Regions from separate parts of the Streptomyces sp. NPDC046727 genome, predicted to be linked through region 3. Evidence: riboswitches for the same ligand, from Rfam matches in the RefSeq annotation. Region 3 holds a riboswitch; each other region holds the start of a gene.

Region 1 (4,202 bases), on a different contig from region 3:
CCGTCGTAGGCGGCGAAGAGGACCGCCTCGGCGGTGACCTCGCCGCCCAGCCGGATGCCCTGCGCCCAGTGCGGGAGCGGGACTTCGGGAAGGGTGAGGAGGGTGTGCGTGCCCGGGATGGGGGAGCCGAGCGCCACCGCGAAGAGGACGCGGATGAGGAGGACGGCGAGGGCGAGTCTGACGAACGCGGTGTAGGAGCGGGCCCAGGGGGCGGGGGAGCGGTGCGTCGCCACGACATAGCCGGAGGCGGCTATGAGGAGGGCGAGGAGGAGCGGGTTGGTGGTGCGGGTGGCGGCCGTCCCGAGCCCGAGCGCCCAGAGCCACCAGGCACCGGGATGCACCGTGGCGCCATGAAGCCGACGGGACGGCAACTCCCCGGAGGCGCGGGGAGTTGCGCGACCGGCCACGGCGCATCCGCACGCGCAGGACGGCCCGCACTCACCCCGACTCATCGCGCCGCCGACGTGCCTGCCACACCGCCGCGCCCGCCAGCAGGGCGACCACTCCCGCACCGATCGGCAGCCCCAGGGAGGGGCCGCCATCGGTACCGCTGTCCGAACCGCTGTCCGTGCCGCTCCTCCCCTCGGCCGAGACCTGCTCCCCGCACCCCTTCACCGGATACCCGGCGATGGCGCACAGCAGGGCGTTGGTGTCGTACCGGAGCGGCTTGGCCACCGCGGCCAGCGCCTCCGCGGCGGTGGCGTCGGACGACACCTGCGCGCACGCGGTACGGCCCGCCGGCGGCTTCTCGCCGGACGGCGCGTCCGTACGGGTGCCGAAGTCGAGGACCAGCGCCACCCGCTTCATGCCGGACTTCGCGGGCGTACCCGCGCAGATCGCGGCGAAGTCCGCCGTACCCCGCGGCCGGCTCGCGTCCGCCGAGTCCGCGCTCACCGCGAACCGGAAGCCCTGGACCGCGCCGTCGTCGGGACGGACGGTCGACGGACCCTGGGTGGCGTACGTCCAGTAGTGGCCCGTGCGCTCCCAGAAGGACCAGTAGCGGTACCCGGTGGCACCGGCCTGCCCGGCGGAGCCGAGCAGCAGCAGCGCGGCGACCAGCACCGGCAGGGCACGGCGGACGGCGGTCACAGCTGGCGCTTCTTCCGGCCGCTGAGCAGGAAGCCGATGCCGATGCCGGCGACGAGCCCGACGCCGACGATCCACCAGACGCCGGTCCGGGAGTCCTCCTCCTTCTCCTTCGGCGCCGGCTTGTGCGTAGCGGCATCCATCTGCGGGGCGGGGCCCTGCGCGTTGAGGGCACGGACCAGGCTGGTGCCGCCGAAGTCGCCCGGCTGCTCCCCGATCGCGTGCGCGGCGAGGATGAGCTGGGCGTACGCGGCCGGGCCGCTCTGCTTCGCCCACGGGCCGGCGTTCTTCTCCAGCCAGGCGTACGCCTTCTTCGCCGGCTCGGTGCGGCCGTCCGCGGCGAGCGCGACGACGGCGTCGGCGGTGTTGCCGAAGTCGGGCTGGGCCTTGGCGCCGGGCAGCGTGGACTGCAGGTGGCCGGAGTGCGCCACGGCCGCCGCCAGGTAGGCGCCGGCGTTGTCGGCGACCTGGGTGCGGGTGGGGTGGCCGGCCTTGGCGCAGGCGTCGTTCGCCGGGGCCTTGCCGGACTCCGCCACGAACCCCTTGCCGAGCGCGCCCAGCACACCGGCCGCCGTCGCGTCCGCGTTGGCGAGCAGCTTGCCCTTCTTGTCCGGCTGGTAGGCGAGGGCGCCGCCGCCGTCCTGGGCGCAGGGCAGGGCGAGGGCGGACAGCGCGTCGTAGGGGGACTTGCCGGACGTGCGGACGTCGGCCGGGTCGGCGCCGGCCGCGGCCAGCGCGCCGATGACGACGGAGGTGGAGTTGGCGTCGCTGGCGCCGCCCGGGTAGTAGCTCCAGCCGCCGTCCTTGTTCTGCACGGACTTCAGCCAGTCCACGGCCTTGCCGACGGCACCGCCGCGTCCGCCGGTCGCGGCCAGCGCCTGGGCCGCGGCGGCCGTGCTGTTGGTGTCGGTCTTGAGCCGGTCGTCGCAGGCCTTGGCGGGGGTGGTGCGGAAGGCGGCGAAGGCGCCGTTCGCGCACTGCTGGCCGGTCAGCCAGTCCACGGCCTCGGCGGCCGGCCGGTAGCCGAGCGTCCGCTGGGCGAGCAGGGTCAGCGACTGCCGCCACACGCCGTCGTACGTCGGGTCCCCCTTGCCGTACAGCCCGGACGGGACCGTCACCTTCGGGGACGGGGACGCGTCGGCGGCCGTGGCGGGCGCGGCGGCGGCCAGCACGCCTACGGCGGCGAGAGCCGCGGCACTGCGGCGTACGTTCATGGTCGGCGACTGCCTCTCCTGCGGGGAGCCGGGCAGCGCACGGGTGACACCCCGGGCGGCTCGGCTCCGTAGACCTCGACGGTGCCGTGCGGGGCGGGCTGCCTGCGCACGTGAGCCGGTCAACGTCCCGTGCGGGGCAGTCCGGCTCACCGCTGTCCGGCGGCTCACGGTTGCGGGTCAGCGCCGGAATTGCACCGGCTTTACCCCGTACGGGTGTGATGACGACCCCGTCACTTTACCGGCCGCCCCGCGCGGGCCGGGGGGTGGCTGTGGGCACACGGGCGTGGTGACTAGGGTCACCGGCATGACGGGGACGGGGAGACTGCTCGGCTCGGGCCGCTCGGCCGACGTGTACGAGATCGACGACGCGTGGGTGCTGCGCCGGGACCGGGACGGCTGGGGGGACGCGGCGGCCGAGGCGGACGTGATGGCGTACGTGGGGCGGCACGGGTATCCGGTGCCCCGGGTACGGCCCTCCGGCTCGCGCACCGATCTGGTCCTGGAGCGGCTGTCCGGCCCGACGCTGCTGGGCGCCCTCGCGGCCGGCCGGACCGGGACGGCGGAGGCCGGCGCGCTGCTGGCCCGGCTGCTGCGCGAACTGCACGCCGTACCGGGGCGGAACGCGGCCCGTCCCGAGGCGCGCGTCCTGCATCTGGACCTTCATCGGGACAATGTGATGCTGACCGCGGACGGGCCGCGGGTCATCGACTGGTCCAACACGGAGGACGGGCACCCGGGCCTGGACTGGGGCATGTCGGCGGTGATCCTCGCTCAGGTCGCCGTCGGCGGCGAGGCGTTCGCCGGACCGGCCCGGGAGCTGCTCACCGCCCTGCTCGCCGACCCTTCCGGGGTGACGGAGGCGGGGCTGGCCGAGGCCCTGCGGCGCCGGTCCGCCAACCCGACCATGAGCCGGCGGGAGGTCGCCCTGCTGCCGGCGGCCGAGAAGCTGGTCCGGGGGCTGGTCTTCTCCTAGTTCCGGGCCGCTGGTCTTCCCCTAGCTCCGGGCCGCTGTTGGTCCTAGGCCGCGTACAGGTCCGCCGTCGGGGCCACTGTCGCGGTGAGGTGGCGGGCCATGCGGCGCAGGGTCTCCTCGCACTGGGCGGCGTCCTCGCCCGTCGCCACCCAGTGGGCGAGGCGGTCGGTGTCGTCCGCGTGCGGGGCCGCCGTCACCGGGTCGCCGGCCTGCCGGGTGAGGACCATGCGCTCGGCGGACGGCTCGTGTTCGACGGCGGGGTCCAGGTGCAGCTGGGTCAGGCGGCCGGTCACGGCGGGGTAGGCGAACTGGACGGCGGCGGCCCGCTGCCGGGTGGGGGTCAGCTCCGGGTGCCCGCCGGTGGCCAGGGCGACGGCGACCAGGGCGAGGTCGACACCGGTGGCCCGCTCCACCAGCAGCGGGATCAGGTCGCCGGGCAGATGCGGGGCCACGCCCAGCACGCGGGGGCCGCGGGCGGTCAGCCGCAGCGTGACCTGAGCGACCGTGTGGGTGAGGCCGAGGGCGCGGACCGTCCGCTCGACGCACTGGCGCAGGAACCGGTTGTGCAGCAGCCCGTCGTGGGCGTGGACGCCGTGCCGCAGCGGGCGGCGGGCGGGCGGCGGACCCGGCGTCGTACGGGTCAGCGCGACGATGCGGACCTCGTCGTCCAGGACGACGGTCTCGGCGGACACCAGCGGCCCCTCCCCGTCCTCGGGGTTCTGGGGCTCGGCCGTCGGCACGCTGTGCCGTCGCAGCAGCGCCGGTAACGCGACGGGGTCGGCGCAGGCCGCGGCCGTCTCGTCCGGCAGGCCCGGTAACCCCAGCCGGCCCGCGATCCGCGCGGCGGTGACCAGGTGCTCCCCGGACCAGGTCAGCACGCCCCCGACCGGACGCCCTGCCGCGTACCGCAGCACGGCGTCCGCCGTCTG
Region 2 (4,202 bases), on a different contig from region 3:
GGGACTCGTCCAGCCAGCCCCGCAGGGTCGGCCACTGCCGTACCAGCGCCTCGTGGGCCAGGGCGACCGTCTCGCGGCCCGCGCTGTCCCGGGCGATGACGAGGAGCCGGGTCGCGGCCAAGGCCTGGGCGGCGGCGCGCAGTTCGTCCGGAAGCTGGTCGAAGGCGCGCGCCACCCGGGCGTACTCCTTGCCCTTCACCGGCCGCGCGAGGCGTTCGAACAAGCGGCGGGCCACCGCCTCGTCCACCCCGCCCGGCCCCTTGCACACCTGCGTCAGCTGCTGGTCCGCGTACCGGGCGAGCGCGCCCTCCACCCCGCCGATCTCGCGGTACCCGGCGTGCGTGAGGCGGCCGTGCGCCTGCCGTTCCCAGAGTTCCGCCAGGGCGAACTCCACCAGGGGCAGCGCGCCCGGCTCGCCGCCCGCGTCCGTGACGATCCGTTCGGCCAGGCCGGGTTCGAACTCCACTCCGGGGACGGCGGCGACGGGCAGGCGCACCACCTCGTCCAGCTGGGCCGGGGTCATCGGCGCGATCATCTGGACCGTGCCGCTGAGGGCCTCGGCCCGGCCGCCCATGACGAGTTCCTCCAGGGACGCCGAGCGCAGGGTGGCCAGGACCCGGAAGCGGCGGCCCTCCGGGTGGCAGGCCCGTGTCATCGGCAGCAGGACGTCCAGGAGGGCGCGGGCGTCGGCGGGGCGGGCGCCCACGGTCTCCTCGAACTGGTCCAGGAGGACGACGTGTCCGGCCGTACCGGCGTGCTCCAGGACGCGGGCGCCGAGCAGCACCGCCGTCCGGCCGCGGTCGCCGCCGGTGAGTTCCCGGGCCAGGTCGCGGGCGGCGGGGAACTGGCCGGCCAGGGCGGCCGCGAGGGTGCGGATCGGGTCGGTGTCCGGTTGCCCGGCGAAGTCCGTGACCGTGTGGCCGGCCGACCGGAGCAGGGGCAGCACCCCGGCACGCACCAGGGACGACTTGCCGACCCCGGAGGCTCCGGCCACCGGCACGAAGGGGTGGGTGCGGACGGCGTCGGCGATGCGGGCGCTGTCCGCGCGGCGGGCGAAGAAGACGTGGGCGTCCTGTTCGCGGAAGGGCTCCAGGCCCCGGAAGGGGGAGGGACGCAGGTCGGGGTCCAGGCCGAGCAGCAGGGCGGCCGGGATCAGGTACGCCGTCGCCGCCGGGGCACCCAGCTCCATGGCGACGGTCATGCCGACCACCCCGCCCTGCACGGTGTCCCACACCGGCGATCCGCTGAACCCCCGGGCGATCGAGGGGGATCCGGGCGCCGCCTCCATGGACGTCCAGCCCTTGCCGACCGGGGCGCGGAGCCGGCCGCGCACCCATACCCCGTGGTCGTCCGTGCGGTGCGGGAAGCCGAGGACGCGGAACGGGTGGCCCCACATGCCGGTGCCGCCCGCGAAGCGGACCGGTGCCGTGCCCGGGACGGTCTCCGCCAGGGTCAGCAGGGCGATGTCGCCGCCGCCGTCCGCCGTGACCGGACGCCAGTGGGTGACGGTCGCCGTGCGGCGCGCGGACGGCGGGTGCAGCAGCGGGAAGTCGACGGACACCGGGGCCGTGGGGGGTGTCGTGGCCGACTCGTCGCCGCCGAGCGCGCTCGCGACGACGTGCGCGCAGGTGCACAGCGTGCGTTCCGCGACCAGGAAGCCGGTGCCGGTGACCCGGCCGTCCTCGCTCCAGAAGCGTGCGATGCCGCGCGGGAGTTCGTCGTCAGGAGCGGCTTTCGCCATCACGCTGCCCCGGAATGTCCGACGGATCCGTGTTCGACCACTGCATGCTCACCGTGAAGTGCGCCTCGGTCGATCCGCGCGCCACCACCACCCCGGCCTCGGCGCTCACCGTGATGCCGAACTCGACGGTGACGGACTCGGGCGGTCTCGCCAGTGTGCGGGCCTCGGTGACGAGCGCGCCGAGTGCCGGGCGGACCCGGGTCAGTGCCTGCTGGAGGGTCTCGGCCGCCCCGGCCATCGCGCCGCCGCGCGAGACCCGCTGCACGCCCGCCGGGCCCTCGCCCGCCACCTCCAACAGCACGATCTGGCCGTCGTCCAGCAGCATCTCGCCCACATACGCCACTGTGCGTCCCCTCCCGCGTCCGTTGCGCCCCGTATGAGTCGTACGCGCTATTGCAGATGCTCACGGTGCGTGAGTACAAGCGGGAGCGGTGAATGCCGTCCGCGCGAGGGGAATTCACCGCGATCCGGCCGTCCGGCGGCGTCCGGCGTGCTAGCGGTGTGGGCCTCAGCACAGTCCGGCATCCCAGGTCAAAGGCAAGTTGACGGCCGTTCCGGGGGCGTGGTGGACTGCCCAGGCCATGTACGGCGGCAGGAGAGGAAGCCGGTGCGAATCCGGCGCGGTCCCGCCACTGTCACCGGGGAAGAACCCCCGGGAGCCAGGAACTCTCACCGCCGATTCACGTCGAACCAGGGCGCGGACACCCTGAGTGAGGACACATATCGCCATGCTCGGCTGCCCATCGAGGACCCGTACCAGGCCCGTTCCTGTGCCCACGGCCGGCTGAGCCGATGGGTGCCGATCGCACGTACGCGTACGGCGCCGCCGCCGGCGTCCTGGGCGACCTGCTCCTCGGCGATCCGCGCCGCGGGCATCCGGTCGCCGCGTTCGGCCGGGCGGCCGGAGCCGTGGAAGGCGCGTTGTGGCACGACCACCGCGGCTGGGGCGCGCTGCACACCGCCGTGTGCGCCGGTGGCGCCGTCGCTCTCGGCGCGCTGGCCGTACGCGCCGTACGCCCCTTGCCTGCCGCCTCCGTCGCGCTGACCGCCGCCGCCACCTGGGCGGTCGTGGGCGGCACGTCGCTCGCCCGGGAGGCCCGCGCCGTCGGGCGCGCGCTGGAGGCCGGGGACGTCGAGGCCGCCCGGGCCCGGCTGCCCCATCTGTGCGGCCGGGACCCGCAGGCGCTGGACGCCGACGGCATCGCCCGGGCCGTGGTCGAGTCGGTCGCCGAGAACACCTCCGACGCCGTCGTGGGCGCGCTGGTGTGGGGCGCCGTGGCCGGGGTGCCGGGGCTCCTCGGGTTCCGCGCGGTCAACACCCTGGACGCCATGGTGGGCCACAAGTCGCCCCGCCACCGGCGCTACGGCTGGGCCTCCGCCCGCCTCGACGACGTCGCCGGCTGGCCGGGGGCCCGGCTGACCGCCGTCCTCGCCGCCGCGGCCGGACCCGATGCCCGGGGCGCCCTGCGCGCCTGGAAGGCCGACGCACGCAAGCACCCGAGCCCCAACGCCGGGCCCGTGGAGGCCTCCTTCGCGGGCGCCCTCGGCGTACGCCTCGGCGGAACCCTCTCCTACGGCGGCCGGGTCGAGCACCGCCCCGTGCTCAACGGCGCCGCCGGCCGGCCGGTCCGGGTCACCGACATCGACCGGGCCGTACGGCTCTCCCGCCGCGTCGGCCTCCTCGCCCTCGGCACCACGGTCGCCGCGCGCGCACTCCTGAAAGGACGTGGGAAGTGAACGGTGGTCTCCTCGTCGCCGGCACCACCTCCGACGCCGGCAAGAGCGTCGTCACGGCCGGCATCTGCCGCTGGCTGGTACGCCAGGGCGTGAAGGTCGCGCCGTTCAAGGCGCAGAACATGTCGCTCAACTCGTTCGTGACGCGCGAGGGCGCCGAGATCGGGCGGGCTCAGGCGATGCAGGCGCAGGCCTGCCGGGTCGAGCCGACCGCGCTCATGAACCCCGTGCTGCTCAAGCCGGGCGGCGAGCAGAGCAGCCAGGTGGTGCTGCTGGGCAAGCCGGTGGGCGAGCTGAGCGCGCGCGGGTACCACGGCGGGCGTCAGCAGCAGCTCCTCGGCACGGTGCTGGACTGCCTGGCCGAGTTGCGGGGCACGTATGACGCGGTGATCTGTGAGGGGGCGGGGAGCCCGGCCGAGATCAACCTGCGGCGCACCGACATCGTCAACATGGGCATCGCCAGGAACGCGCGGCTGCCCGTGCTGGTCGTCGGCGACATCGACCGCGGGGGCGTGTTCGCCTCCTTCTTCGGGACCGTCGCCCTGCTCTCGCCCGAGGACCAGGAGCTGGTCGCCGGTTTCCTGGTGAACAAGTTCCGCGGGGATGTCAGCCTGCTGGAGCCGGGGTTGGACATGCTGCACGGGCTGACCGGGCGGCACACCTATGGTGTCCTCCCGTTCCGGCACGGGCTCGGCATCGACGAGGAGGACGGACTGCGCGTGTCGCT
Region 3 (4,202 bases):
CCGTGCACGGCGCCGACGGCATGGGCGACCTGGGCCTGCCCGCGCCGTCCCGCACCCCGGCGGACGTCGACGCCGTCACGCTCCTGCACCGCGAGATCCTCGCCTCCCCGCGCCCGGTCACCCTGATCCCGACGGCACCCCTGACGAACATCGCCCTGCTCCTGCGCACCCACCCGGAGGTGACCCGGAACATCGAGCGGATCGTGTTCATGGGCGGGGCGGTGGAGATCGGGAACGCCACGCCGGTCGCGGAGTTCAACGTCTGGCACGACCCCGAGGCCGCGGCGATCCTGCTCACGGCCGGGGTGCCGATCACGATGTACGGCCTGGACGTCTTCCGGCAGGTCGTCGTGGACAGCGCCGAGGTGCACCGGCTGCGCGCGAGCAGTGAGCCCGGCACCCGCCTGGCCGGCGAACTCCTCGCCCACCGGCCGGCCCACCAGGGCGAGCCGCCGGAGGCCGAGGAGGCGGGCGGCCTCGGCGACGCGGGCGCGGTGTGCGCGGTCGCCGACCCGCACGGCATCACCACCCGCCTCCTGCCGGTCGAGGTCTCCCTCGCCCCCGGCCCGACCCGCGGCCAGACCATCGTCGACCGCCGGCCCCGCCTGGGCGAGTCCGAGATCCACGAGGGCGGCCGCGAACGGGCGCTGGTGGACGTCGCGTTGGAGGTCAACGCCGACCGGTACGTCAAGCTCTACCTGGAGACCGTGGAACGCTAGTCGGCAGGGGCGGCGGGGGCGGGGGCCGACCAGCGCTCCTCCACCCGGGCCAGCCGCCAGTACGCCAGCGCCGCCGCCCATACCACCACGAACAGGCCGACGATGAGATAGCCGACGTTGTCGAGATCGAGCCCGGCCACCCAGCCGGTGACCGGGTCGCTGAGGCCGAACTTCTCGTGGACCACGCCGACCAGCTCGATCGTGCCGATGAAGAAGGCGACCGCGATGGACAGGCCGGTGATGGCGAGGTTGTAGAAGACCTTGCGGACGGGATTCGAGAACGCCCACTGGTAGGCGAAGTTCATGAACGTGCCGTCGAGGGTGTCGAACAGGCTCATCCCGGCGGCGAAGAGCAGGGGCAGGCAGAGCACCGCGTACCAGGGCAGGCCCGCCGCCGCGCCCGAGCCCGCCATCACCATCAGCGTGACTTCGGTGGCCGTGTCGAAGCCGAGGCCGAAGAGGAAGCCGAGCGGGTACATCTGCCCGGGCCGCGAGACGGACTGGGTGAGCCGGCCGAGGACCCGGTTCATGAACCCGCGCGAGTCGAGGCGCTGTTCGAGCTCCTTCTCGTCGTACGCACCGGCACGCATCGCGCGGAAGACCTTCAGGATGCCCACCAGGGCGACCAGGTTCAGGGCGGCGATGAGATACAGGAACGTCCCGGAGACCGTCGTACCGAGAAAGCCCAGCACCTGGTGGGTGCTGGACCCCTCGTTCATCACCTTCCCGGCCAGCGAGGTGCCGCCCGCGATCAGCAGCGCCAGCAGCACCACCACGCTGGAATGGCCGAGCGCGAACCAGAACCCCACCGACACCGGCCGCTTCCCGTCGGCCATCAGCTTGCGGGTGGTGTTGTCGATCGCGGCGATGTGATCGGCGTCGAAGGCGTGCCGCATGCCGAGGGTGTAGGCGGTGACACCGAGCCCGACCCCGAAGACATCGCTGCCCACCTTGTAGTGCTCGGGCGCGACGAGGAGGAACAGGATCCCGAAGGCGACGACATGCAGAGCGACGATCACCGCCAGCAGCCCCACCGTCTTGACGGTGTCCTCGCGTCGCCAGCGGAAAGAAGCTGCGTCAGCCATCGGTTTCATGCTCCAGCACCTCGTGGATCACTTCATGAGCTGCCGTGGCCGGTCTCCTGGCTTACGGGTACGCACATCCGCCGCTCCTGCCTTCCCGGCCGCCCTGCGACGCCCAGTGGCTGCCCCTCGCGGGACGCGGAACGGGGACTCCCCGATCACAGTGGCGAGGGCCGCGTCGACCTTGCATCGACTTCCCGAACACCACGGCCCGCCCACCGTAGAGGGGCACGCGGTTTCCTGCATAGCTGCGCACCCGCGCAGGTATGCAAGATCACAAAAGCGCGCCTGCGAGGATGACGGCATGCATCTCGTGCCTGCCGACCGAGCCGACCGGCGCACCATCGACGGTCACCGGGTGTGCGAGGCGATCGCCGCCATCGGTGACGCGGACCGCCTGCGCGCCTGGGCCGACCGCTTCTCCCTGCTGGCCGACGCCAACCGGCTCGCGCTGCTGCTCGCCCTGCACCGCACCGGACCGCTCGCCGTCTCCGACCTCGCGATCGCCACGGGCATGAACGACCCCGCCGTCTCCCAGGCGCTGCGGCTGCTGCGGGCGGCCGGGGTGGTGGCGGGGGAGAAGGAGGGGCGCGTGGTGCGGTACCGGGTGGTGGACGCGGAGGTGCGGGGACTGCTGGAGCACTGCGGCGACTGAACCGGACGGCTGTTCGGTCACCCGGACGGACGTTTCCGGTTCCCGGTGGTGTGGACAGATTCCGTGCATGGCAGACCTTTCGTCCAGGGACCCCGACTGGTGGCGGCAGGCCGTCATCTACCAGGTCTATCCACGCAGCTTCGCCGACGCCGACGGTGACGGGCTCGGTGATCTCAGGGGCGTCACCGAGCGGCTGGACCATCTCGCCACGCTCGGGGTGGACGCCCTGTGGCTGAGCCCCTTCTACCCCTCCGAACTCGCCGACGGCGGCTACGACGTGGCCGACCACCGGGACGTCGACCCGCGCCTCGGCACCCTGGACGACTTCGACGCCCTGGTCGCCGAGGCGCACCGGCTCGGTCTGAAGGTCGTCGTGGACGTCGTACCGAATCACACCTCGCATCTGCACCCCTGGTTCCAGGAGGCGCTGCGCGCCGGACCCGGGTCCGCCGCCCGGGAGCGCTACGTCTTCCGTCCCGGCAAGGGTGCGCGCGGTGAACTCCCGCCCAGTGACTGGCAGTCGGTCTTCGGCGGCAGCGCCTGGCGGCGGGTCCCGGACGGGGACTGGTACCTGCACCTCTTCGCCCCCGAACAGCCCGATCTGAACTGGGACAACGAGGAGGTCCGCGCCGACTTCCGCACCACCCTGCGCTTCTGGGCCGACCGGGGCGTCGACGGCTTCCGCGTCGACGTCGCCCACGGCCTGGCCAAGGACCTCACCGAGCCGCTGCGGGACGTCGGCGGCATCGGCGCGACCGGCGAGGACGCGCTGCCGCGGGTGGAGCCGGGCAGCCACCCGTACTGGGACCGCGACGAGGTCCATGAGATCTACCGGGACTGGAGGAAGGTCTTCGACGCCTACCGCCCGCCGCGCACCGCCGTCGCCGAGGCCTGGGTCCCGGGCGCCCGACGCGCTCTGTACGCCCGCCCCGACGAACTCGGCCAGGCCTTCAACTTCGAGTATCTGGAGGCGCGCTGGGACGCCGAGGAGTTGCGGGACGTCATCACCGGGTCGCTGGCCACGGCCCGGTCCGCCGGGGCCTCCGCGACCTGGGTGCTGTCCAACCACGACGTCGTACGGCACGCCTCCCGGCTGATGCTGCCGCCCGGCACCGACCCGGCGGCCTGGCTGCTGTCCGGCGGCAGCGCGCCCGCGGTCGACCCGGCGGCCGGTGTGCGCCGGGCCCGGGCGGCGACCCTGCTGATGCTGGCCCTGCCCGGCTCGGCCTACCTCTACCAGGGCGAGGAACTCGGCCTGCCCGAGGTCGCCGATTTGCCCACCGAGGTGCTCCAGGACCCGATCTGGGAGCAGACCGGGCATGTCCGCAAGGGCCGCGACGGCTGCCGGGTGCCGCTGCCCTGGATGACGACCGGACCCTCGTACGGCTTCGGGCCCGGGGCCGGCTGGCTGCCGCAGCCGGCGTCCTTCGCGGCCCTCGCCGTCGAGGCGCAGGCCGGCGCCGAGGGCAGCACGCTGGAGCTGTACCGCACGGCCCTGCGGCTGCGCCGCAAGCTGCTGGAGGGCGAGACGCTGGCCTGGACGCCGGGCACGGCCGCCGGTGTGCTGGACTTCCGCCGCACCGGGGCCTGGCGGAACGTCACCAACCTCGGCACCGGACCGGTACCGCTCCCACCCGGCGAGGTCCTGCTGAGCAGCACACCCCTGCCGAAGGGGAGCACCCTGCCGCCGGACACCACGGTGTGGCTGGCCTAACCCCCGGTCGGGCTCGGGCTCGCCCCCGAGCC
Region 4 (4,202 bases), on a different contig from region 3:
GAGAAGCTGACGGAAGAGACACCGGCCGGGGCTGTGCCGGGGAGCGGTCCGGCGCCGTGCCGGGTCGTCGTGTGCCGGGACTGCTGCTGCGGCAGCCCCAAGGTGATCGGGGTCGATCACGCGGCGCAGACCGCACGGCTGCGCGCGGAGGTGCCCGTGCGCATCTCCGACTGCCTCGACGTGTGCGACCAGGCCAACGTCATCGTCGTACAGCCGTCCGCCGCCGCCCGGGCCGCCGGCGCGCGGCCGGTCTGGCTGGGGCTCGTCAACGACCCGGCCGCGACCGAGGACATCATCAGCTGGGTGCGCGCCGGTGGCCCCGGCGTCGCGCCCCTGCCGGACATCCTCGACCTGTACGCCTTCACGCCACCGCGGCGTACGGATTCCTGACGCCCGCACCGAGCGGGAGGAGTTCGGCCGACGGCTGCGGCCACCCCGGCGCGTACGGCATTGAGAAGATCGTCCGTGACCTGCGGGTGCACCACATCCTGGAAGGAACCAACGAGATCATGCGCGTCATCGCGGCCCATGGCCCGACGGAGGCACTCGGATGAGCGGCAGCGAGGAACCGGTCCTGCTGGACACCAGGGGACGGGCCGCGTACATCACGCTCAACCGGCCCCAGGCGCTCAACGCCCTGAACCATGTCATGGTCCGCCGGATCGCCGAGGCCCTGACCGCGTGGGAGTGCGACCCGGACGTGCACACCGTGGTCATCACCGGGGCGGGGGAGCGCGGCCTGTGCGCGGGCGGCGACATCCGTGCCGTCCACGACGACGCCCGCGACGGCGACGGCAGCGCCTCCGCCGCGTTCTGGCGGGACGAGTACCACCTCAACGCCCGCATCGCCCGCTACCCCAAGCCGTACGTCGCCGTCATGGACGGCATCGTCATGGGCGGCGGCGTCGGCGTCTCCGCGCACGGCAGTGTCCGTGTCGTCACGGAACGGTCCCGGATCGCCATGCCCGAGACCGGCATCGGCTTCGTCCCCGACATCGGGGGCACCTGGCTCCTCGGCCGGGCACCCGGCGAACTGGGCACCCACCTGGCGCTGACCGGCGCGCAGATCGGCGCCGGAGACGCCCTGCTGTGCGGCCTCGCCGACCACTACGTACCCTCCGCCGCCCTCGGGCACTTCGTGGACGACCTCGCCGACATGCCCGTACGAGACGCGCTCGCGCGCCATGTGCAGCCGCCGACCGAGGGGCAGTTGGCCCACCGGCGAGAGTGGATCGACGCCTGCTACGCCGCCGGCACGGTCGAGGAGATCGTCCACCGGCTGCTCGGCCACGGCAGCCCCGACGCCAAGGAGGCGGCCGAGACCCTGCTCGCCAAGTCGCCCACCGCGCTCAAGGTCACCCTGGCCGCGATCCGCCGCGCCCGGCGCCTCGGCCCGCTGGAGCGGGTCCTCGACCAGGAGTACCGCGTCTCGTGCGCCGCCCTGAGCAGCCCCGACCTGGTCGAGGGGGTACGGGCCCAGATCATCGACAAGGACCGCAACCCGCGCTGGTCGCCGGCGACCCTCGCCGAGGTCACCGACGCCGACGTGGAACGCTTCTTCGCCCCGCTCGGCGACCGTGAACTGGGGCTCGCCGGGCCCGGCACCGCGCCGGCCCGCTGAGCAGGATTGCCGCATTCATCGGAGTCGGGAACATGGGCGCCCTCGCGGACGAACGACCGCTGAAATTCCGCCACCGCTGACCCACACGGCCCAGGACCGTTCGCCCGGTGCGAGAGGAAGATCACGCTGGTGGACGCGGTCTTGGCCGTGCACCGGTCGCGCGGTACGGTCTGTCCGATATCGACGACGGCGAGACGGAAGCCGGTGGGAATCCGGCACGGTCGCGCCACTGTGTGCGAGAGCCTCCAGGGGCTCCTCGTGAGTCAGACCCGTGGCCGTCGTCCTGTGCACCACCGACATGGGACGCGAACTCCCGGAGGAGGTTCTGCCATGGCGCAGACCGTCGCCCAGCCGACAGCCACCACTCCCGCCATCCCCGCCAAGCTGCCGCTGAAGGCGATAGCTCCCTGGGCGGTCTTCTTCGGCATCCTGATGCTGGTCCTGCTCTACTTCGTCGGCGCCGAACAGGGCGCCACCTCCGTGTTCAACGGCACGGACGTCCACGAATGGGTGCACGACGCACGCCACCTGCTCGGCTTCCCCTGCCACTGACGCGAGGGGACATCGCGCACCCATGAACTCCGCAACCGTACGGAACCTCCTCGTACGGGGCATGCTCGCCGGCCTCGCGGCCGGCGTGCTCGCCCTGATCGCGGCCTATCTCCTCGGTGAGCCGAGCGTCGACAAGGCGATCAGCTTCGAGGACGCCCATTCCCACGAACACGAGATGGAGGTCGTCTCCCGCTCCCTGCAGTCCACCGCCGGCCTCGCCACCGGCGTCCTGGTCTACGCGGTCGCCTTCGGCGGCATCGCCGCGCTCGCCTTCTGCTTCGCGCTCGGCCGCGTCGGCCGCTTCAGCCCGCGCGCGACGGCACTCCTGCTGTCGGGTTGCGCGCTGCTCGCCGTGTACGTCGTCCCGTTCCTGAAGTACCCGGCCAACCCGCCGTCGGTCGGTGACCCGGACACCATCAGCAGGCGGACCACCCTGTACTTCCTGATGATGCTGCTCAGCGTCCTGCTGGCGGTCGCCGCGACCCTCCTGGGCAAGCGCCTGGCGCCCAGCCTGGGCACCTGGTGGGCGACGGTCGTCGCGGTGGCCGCCTTCGCCGTCGTGATCGGTCTGGCCTACGAGTTCCTGCCGGTCGTCAACGAGGTGCCGAAGGACTTCCCGGCCACGCTGCTGTGGCGGTTCCGGCTGTCCGCGCTGGCCATCCAGTCCGTCCTGTGGGGCGGATTCGGCCTCGCTTTCGGTGAGCTGGCCGAGCGGGTACTGAACCCCAAGCCGGCGAAGGCCGCAGGAGGACGGGCGGTTCCGGCCGCGCACTGACTCCTTCCGGACACCAGAGGGCCCCTCGGAACCATCCGGGGGCCCTCTGGCGTTCCCCGGTGCGTCGAGGTGATCCGACCAGGACCGACTTCCGCGGCCTAGTGGACCTCCGGCGCGACCGGGGGCCGTCCGAGCCGTAGATTCCAGCGTCCGCCCCGCCCACTCAGCTCCGTCACCGCGAGCGGGGTGACATCGAGGCGCCAGAAGACCGGGGTCGGCAGGCCCAGCGCGGCCACGACCGCCGCGCGCACCACCTCCGGCTCGACCACGGCGAGGGTACGACCCTCCACGCCCTGTGCGTCGGCCAGCCAGCGCGTGACCCGTTCACACAGGTCCTCGACCGACTCACCGCCGTGCGGAGCGCAGGCGGGGTCCGTGAGCCAGCGGCCCACCGCCTCCGGCTCGACGGCCCCCACCTCCTCCAGGCTCCGACCTCGCCAGCGACCCACATCGAGACCGGCCAACTCCGGCACGGGTACGCCGTCCAGGCCCAGGGCCGCCGCCGTCTCACGGCAACGCACGCTGGGAGAAGCGAGTACACGGACCGCGGCGGGCAGCGAACCGGCCGCCGCACGGGCCCGGGCCGCGCCGCTGTCGTCGAGAGAGCCGCCGTCGTCGAAGCGGGCCTGCCGCAGGGACGCGCTCATGGCGGGCGAGACGAGAAGGACTCGGCTGGTCACGCGATCGCTCCTGGTCCTGTTTTCATGCAGCTGTTGTCGTGTCGACTCCGGCGACGTCAACTCGCCGGCGGGATTGTCGTGTTGGGCGAGCGCGAACATAGCATCCGCAGAACTCACAGTTGTGCCGCGAACCCCCTCCTCTCCTTGCCGAGGGAGCGGTGGACCTGGCCGGACAGGCCTAGCGGAGCACGATGATCACCAACACCGTGTGGCCGAACCGATGGTCGAAGCGGTGGTCGAATCGGTGGTGGAACCGGGACCCACCGTGGTCGGAGCAGCGCCAGTCGTGGTGGAAGCACCAGTCGCTGACCACATCGCCCTGGACGGCAGGGGCTGCCGCCGCGGCCGTGCCTGCCGTGCCGATCGCAGCGCCGCCGGCCATCACGATGCCGACTGCGGACGCCGCGACGAGACGCCTTGCGCGTTGTGCTCGCATGATGGACACACCCTTTCCTGCGCCCTCCCGCGCGACTCTCAGCGGCTCGAGAGAGCCGCCCTGCTTTTGGTACGTCGGCGGCGGCGTTTTGGATTGGCGTTCGGAATTCCGCCCGGCGCAATCCCGCCGAGCGTCGCT

Evidence for each region. Region 3 has a riboswitch for cobalamin ahead of ABZ937_RS13795 (HoxN/HupN/NixA family nickel/cobalt transporter). Riboswitches for the same ligand answer to the same signal wherever they lie in the genome.
Region 1: linked by a shared signal. The riboswitch ahead of ABZ937_RS37280 (prenyltransferase/squalene oxidase repeat-containing protein) and the one ahead of ABZ937_RS13795 (HoxN/HupN/NixA family nickel/cobalt transporter) in region 3 are both predicted to bind cobalamin.
Region 2: linked by a shared signal. The riboswitch ahead of ABZ937_RS35355 (cobalamin biosynthesis protein) and the one ahead of ABZ937_RS13795 (HoxN/HupN/NixA family nickel/cobalt transporter) in region 3 are both predicted to bind cobalamin.
Region 4: linked by a shared signal. The riboswitch ahead of ABZ937_RS35510 (CbtB-domain containing protein) and the one ahead of ABZ937_RS13795 (HoxN/HupN/NixA family nickel/cobalt transporter) in region 3 are both predicted to bind cobalamin.

Annotation. Positions count from the first base shown of each region.
Region 1 is NZ_JBEYYR010000046.1:10,443-14,644, forward strand. Features, by position in the region: gene ABZ937_RS37270 (energy-coupling factor transporter transmembrane component T) at 1-371, opposite strand, end outside; gene ABZ937_RS37275 (SCO2322 family protein) at 439-1,089, opposite strand; gene ABZ937_RS37280 (prenyltransferase/squalene oxidase repeat-containing protein) at 1,086-2,300, opposite strand; cobalamin riboswitch at 2,418-2,545, opposite strand; gene ABZ937_RS37285 (phosphotransferase) at 2,605-3,273, shown strand; gene ABZ937_RS37290 (hypothetical protein) at 3,318-4,202, opposite strand, start outside.
Region 2 is NZ_JBEYYR010000040.1:65,455-69,656, forward strand. Features, by position in the region: gene ABZ937_RS35345 (serine protease) at 1-1,741, opposite strand, end outside; gene ABZ937_RS35350 (CU044_2847 family protein) at 1,722-2,066, opposite strand; cobalamin riboswitch at 2,291-2,433, shown strand; gene ABZ937_RS35355 (cobalamin biosynthesis protein) at 2,534-3,478, shown strand; gene ABZ937_RS35360 (cobyric acid synthase) at 3,475-4,202, shown strand, end outside.
Region 3 is NZ_JBEYYR010000009.1:115,168-119,369, forward strand. Features, by position in the region: gene ABZ937_RS13790 (nucleoside hydrolase) at 1-719, shown strand, start outside; gene ABZ937_RS13795 (HoxN/HupN/NixA family nickel/cobalt transporter) at 716-1,804, opposite strand; cobalamin riboswitch at 1,833-2,025, opposite strand; gene ABZ937_RS13800 (metalloregulator ArsR/SmtB family transcription factor) at 2,106-2,456, shown strand; gene ABZ937_RS13805 (glycoside hydrolase family 13 protein) at 2,524-4,170, shown strand; gene ABZ937_RS13810 (DUF4142 domain-containing protein) at 4,167-4,202, opposite strand, start outside.
Region 4 is NZ_JBEYYR010000041.1:6,435-10,636, forward strand. Features, by position in the region: gene ABZ937_RS35495 (hypothetical protein) at 7-390, shown strand; partial or broken gene ABZ937_RS35500 (acyl-CoA dehydrogenase family protein) at 444-554, shown strand; gene ABZ937_RS35505 (enoyl-CoA hydratase/isomerase family protein) at 551-1,621, shown strand; cobalamin riboswitch at 1,772-1,915, shown strand; gene ABZ937_RS35510 (CbtB-domain containing protein) at 1,952-2,173, shown strand; gene ABZ937_RS35515 (CbtA family protein) at 2,196-2,948, shown strand; gene ABZ937_RS35520 (histidine phosphatase family protein) at 3,047-3,628, opposite strand; gene ABZ937_RS35525 (hypothetical protein) at 3,807-4,064, opposite strand.